DNA from 2 places in the Rhizobacter sp. P5_A1 genome. Region 1 is predicted to be linked to the other one. Evidence: riboswitches for the same ligand, from Rfam matches in the RefSeq annotation. Region 1 holds a riboswitch; the other holds the start of a gene.
What was found. Region 1 has a riboswitch for glycine ahead of AC1DTW_RS18745 (D-amino acid dehydrogenase). Riboswitches for the same ligand answer to the same signal wherever they lie in the genome.
Positions count from the first base shown of each region.

Region 1 (2,385 bases):
ATGCGAGCGATCGATTTTCCCGATCCGCAGGCGTGAGTCCAACCCAGCGTGCCGTGGCCGGTGTTCAGGAACAGGTTCGGCAGCTTCGTCGCGCCAATCAGTGGCACGTTGCTCGGCGTTGCAGGACGAAGCCCGGTCCAGAATTGGGCTTGATTCGTGTCGCCTGCGCCCGGGAACAATTGCTCGACGCGCCGCACGATCGCTTCGCAGCGAACGCGGTTCAAGTCGCGGTCGTAGCCGTTGAGTTCAGCCGTCCCGGCGATGCGCATGCGGTCGCCCGACGCGGAGGTGTAGCGCGAGAACACGAGCTTGAACTCGTCGTCGGTCAGCGAGACCTGATGGGCCTTCGACGCATCCATCACCGGGAGCGTCACCGAGTAGCCCTTGGCCGGGTAGATCGGCAGCCGGATGCCCAGCGGCGCAGCGTAGAGCGGACTGAGCGAGCCCAATGCAAGCACGAACGCGTCGCCGCGAATGCGTTGGAATCGACCTTCGCGGTCGGTCGCTTCGACGTGGTCGATGCTCCCACCGGCTTCGCGCAGCGCGGTCACGGTGTGGCTCATGCGGAATTGCACGCCGGCGGCGGCGGCGAGCTTGACGAGTTCTCGCGCGAAGCGGTTGGCATCGCCCGATTCGTCCTCGGCGGTGTACGTGGCGCCCGCGAGTTGCGGCCGGATGTGGGCCAGAGCGGGCTCGATACTCACCGCCTCGTCGGCCGAAATGACTTGGCGCTCGCAGCCGAGCGCTCGCATTTGTTCGGCGGGCTTCAGTGCGCCGTCGAATTCCTTTTGTGTCGTGTAGAAATGCAGGATGCCCTGCGTGCGCTGATCGTAACTAAGGCCGGTGTCGCGGCGTAGCTGCTGCAAAGTGTCGCGGCTGTAAGTGCCGAGGCGCACGATCTGCTCAATGTTGTGGCGCGTGCGTGCCGGCGTGCATTCGCGCAAGAACTGCAGGCCCCAAAGCCACTGGCGCAGGTCGGCGCGTACGCGAAACAACAAAGGTGCGTCCTCCTTGCCCAGCCACTGAAGCACCTTCAGGGGCGCGCTCGGATTGGCCCAAGGCTCCGCGTGGCTGACCGAAATCTGCCCGCCGTTGGCGAAGCTGGTTTCGGCAGCCGGAGTGGCTTGGCGATCGATCACGGTCACTTCATGACCGAGTTGCTGGAGGTAGTAAGACGAGGTCACGCCGAGAAGGCCGGCGCCAAGAACGATCACGCGCATGTCGAGAACCCTGGGGGTTGGCGCTTGAACAGAACAAAACGGAAGCTGCAAGAAAGAAAGCAACCGGAACGCATGTCCAAGTTGCCGCTCCCCCTGTCCTCGGTACCTGAGAGATTCACCCTCTGCGCCCGCAGCGGGTTTGCTCCTTCGGTGCATCACGCGAAGTGATGGCTCTCCAGACGGCTCTGACGGTTGGTGCAGTACAGGCTCGCTTGAGCCGACCTGAGCGTTTATGGGAGTTTGCGCCTTCGGTGGGGCCACCAAGTGGCCCGCTCTCCTGCAGAGCGCGGAGCTTACTGAGGTTGCCGACGGACGTCAAGGAAGTTGCACCGATGCGCCCAGGCCCGCATCACTCAACAGCGTCAACGCCCTCTTGCAAATGTCGCTCGAATCGTTCGACAAGCGAGTGCATAGCTTGTCTGGCTTGTACGAACTCGTCTGAGGCCCCGCGCATCGCTAAGTCTGCTTCGTAAGCAGCTCGCGAGTCAAAGCCGCACTCCCAACGCACGTCGGGCCCTGCTCCCTCGAGTTTGCAAAATGTTCGGCCAGCAGGCAGGCCCAGTTTCAGACGCACCGCGGTCGCGCGGCGGCGCTGCGCAAGCACGTCCTCGGCGCGTCCCGGGAGAGCGTAGTAGTTGGTGATTTCGATGACCATGGGTGCCCCATTTTTTTGCCGCTTTCGGGCGGCCAAGACCTGGTGGACGAGTGACGCACTCGCGCATGCTTGACAGAAATTCCATTTGATCACAAACTGTGATCACGGTAAACACCGATTTGCGGATCGCTCTGGTTCGGGCCGCCTACTACACGAGGAGACGCTATGCCAACCATCAAATCTGTCGAAACCGTGCTTGTTCAGTTGCCAACGCGGCGAGAGCACAAGTGGACCGGACTGACCGAAGTGATCGGACGCTATCTGTTGACTCGGATCACCGACAGCGACGGACGCATTGGCTGGGGAGAGGCGCCCGCGCTGAAGGATTGGGGCGGCGAATTCGGGCGCTACTTCGGCGAATCGACCCTCATCGCAAAGGCCGTGATTGAAAGCTATCTGGCCCCTGCGCTCGTCGGTGTCGACCTGGGAAACTTCGCCGAGATGCACGCCCGGATGGACGCAGCCATCAAAGGCTACCCCTACGCAAAAGCTTCGTTGGACTTTGCGGCT
Region 1 is NZ_JBFUKR010000018.1:16,061-18,445, reverse strand. Features, by position in the region: gene AC1DTW_RS18745 (D-amino acid dehydrogenase) at 1-1,220, opposite strand, end outside; glycine riboswitch at 1,304-1,409, opposite strand; glycine riboswitch at 1,414-1,510, opposite strand; gene AC1DTW_RS18740 (mandelate racemase/muconate lactonizing enzyme family protein) at 2,041-2,385, shown strand, end outside.

Region 2 (2,385 bases), on a different contig from region 1:
TCCGGCCCCTTCGGCTGCAACCACCACTGAACGCCTCGGCTCGCGCCGAACGCGCGCAGGCGGTCGAGGTCGGCACTCGTCAGCGGCTCGAGGTGGCGCAGCACGAGCGCCGTCACCGTGTCGCCGACCGCGAGCTCGATCTGCGGCAGGCGATCGCGCTGGTCCATCGCGGCGACGAGCTCGCGCAGCGGTACGAGCAACGCGCTGACATGCGGCGGCACGACCTCGCAGCTGTCCATGTCGGCGACGAAACTCGACTTGCGCTCATGGAAGCCGACCAGTACCTTGCCCTTCTTCGCGACAAAGCGCACCGACAGCCGCGCCCGGTAGCGATAGCCCCAGGCCGGCCCCTCGATCGGTCGCAGCATCCGCTCGGCCTTGACCTTGCCGAGGTGCCAGAGCGCGTCTTCGAGCGCGCGCTGTTTCGTCGCAACCTGTGCACCCACGTGGAAGTGCTGCATCTTGCAGCCCCCGCAGGTGCCGAAGTGCGGGCAGCGCGGCTCGACGCGCTGCGAGCTCTCGCGTCGCAGCGCGATCATCGACGCCTGCTCCCAGTTGTTCTTGCGCCGGTTCACACGCACCTGCACCTGCTCGCCGGGCAACGCATCCTCGACGAACACCACCTTGCCTTCGGCGTTGTGGGCGACGCCCTGGGCCTCGAGATCGAGCGACTCGATCGTCAGCCATTCACCTGTCTCTTTCACTGCAGTCATGGGTCGACATTATCCGGGCGCTGCTACACTTCGCGCCGTCAGGAGAGAGCAGCCCGATCCGTCGCTCGACGGCTCGGGAGGCCGCCGAAGGCGCAGAGCCCGCAAGGTTCGAACGCTCAGGCAAAAGGACTGGCAAGCGCTTCATCCGAAGCGTTCCTCGCTGGAGAGAGGCCCGCCCCGAGCGGGTCCACCGAAGGGGCAAGCGGCAGGCTCGAAAGGGCACGCCGCCAATCTCTCAGGTAAAGCGGACAGAGAGGGCAAGCCGGTGCGATCATGTCGCGTCGGTCCGCAAGAATTGCCCTCGGAGATCCGCCATGTCCAACGCCCTCGCCACGACCCCGCTGCACGCATTGCACCTCGAACTCGGTGCCAAGATGGTGCCCTTTGCCGGCTACGACATGCCGGTCTCGTACCCGGCCGGCATCCTCTCCGAACATCGCCATTGCCGCGACTCGGCCACGCTGTTCGATGTCTCGCACATGGGCCAGCTGCGCCTCGTGGGCGCCGATGCCGCGAAGGCGCTCGAGTCGCTCGTGCCGATGGACGTGATCGACCTGGCGGTCGGCAAGCAGCGCTACGCGTTCTTCACGAACAGCAGCGGCGGCATCCTCGACGACCTGATGATCACGCGACGCGAGAATGACCTGTTCCTGATCGTCAATGCCGCCTGCAAGGCCGCCGACATCACCCACCTCGTCACCCATATCGGCCACCGCTGCACCGTGCAGCCCTTGCCCGATCGCGCGCTGCTGGCGTTGCAGGGGCCGAAGGCGGCGAAGGCCCTGACCCGTCTGAACGCCGAGGTCGCGAGCCTCACATTCATGACCGGCCGCGGCTTCGTGCTGGCCGGCGCCGATTGCTTCGTGACCCGTTCCGGCTACACCGGCGAAGACGGCTTCGAGATCTCGGTACCGGCGGACCAGGCCGAAGCGCTCGCCCGCGCGCTGCTCGATCTCCCCGAGGTCCGGCCCGCCGGCCTGGGCGCGCGCGATACGCTGCGGCTCGAAGCCGGCCTGTGCCTGTACGGCCACGACATCAACGAGACGACAACGCCGGTCGAGGCCGGGCTGACCTGGGCGATCCAGAAAGTGCGCCGCGCCGGCGGCGCGCGCCACGGCGGCTACCCCGGCGCGGCGGCGATCGATGCACAACTGGCGGCCGGCGCGGCGACGCGCCGGGTCGGCCTCGTCGGCCTCGAGCGCGTGCCGGTGCGCGAGGGCGCAACCATCGTCGATTCGCATGGCCGCAAACTCGGCGTGGTCACCAGCGGCACGCTCGCGCCGAGCGTCAACGAGCCGATCGCAATGGCCTACCTCGCGGCGAACCACGCCTTGCCGCATCACGAGGTCTATGCCGAGGTGCGCGGCAAACGCCAGCCGATGCGCGTCAGCCCGATGCCGTTCGCGCCGCACCGCTACTTCCGCGGCTGAGCAACATCGCGAATCTGCCAGCCGCTGACGACCTTGCCCATGCAACGCGATCACCGCGACACGAGCCTGCTCGTGCGGCGCGCCGACGGCCTCGACACGTTGCGGGCGATCGCGATCCTGCTGGTGTTCGCGTACCACTACATGGTGTTCGTCAGCCGCGCGCCGACCTTCGGCTGGGTCAGCGAAATCGGCTGGGTCGGCGTCGACCTGTTCTTCGTGTTGAGCGGCTACCTGATCGCCAA
Region 2 is NZ_JBFUKR010000009.1:24,575-26,959, forward strand. Features, by position in the region: gene rlmD (23S rRNA (uracil(1939)-C(5))-methyltransferase RlmD) at 1-713, opposite strand, end outside; glycine riboswitch at 743-855, shown strand; glycine riboswitch at 864-975, shown strand; gene gcvT (glycine cleavage system aminomethyltransferase GcvT) at 1,028-2,143, shown strand; gene AC1DTW_RS12015 (acyltransferase family protein) at 2,183-2,385, shown strand, end outside.
Region 2: another riboswitch for glycine. It lies ahead of gcvT (glycine cleavage system aminomethyltransferase GcvT); the one in region 1 lies ahead of AC1DTW_RS18745 (D-amino acid dehydrogenase).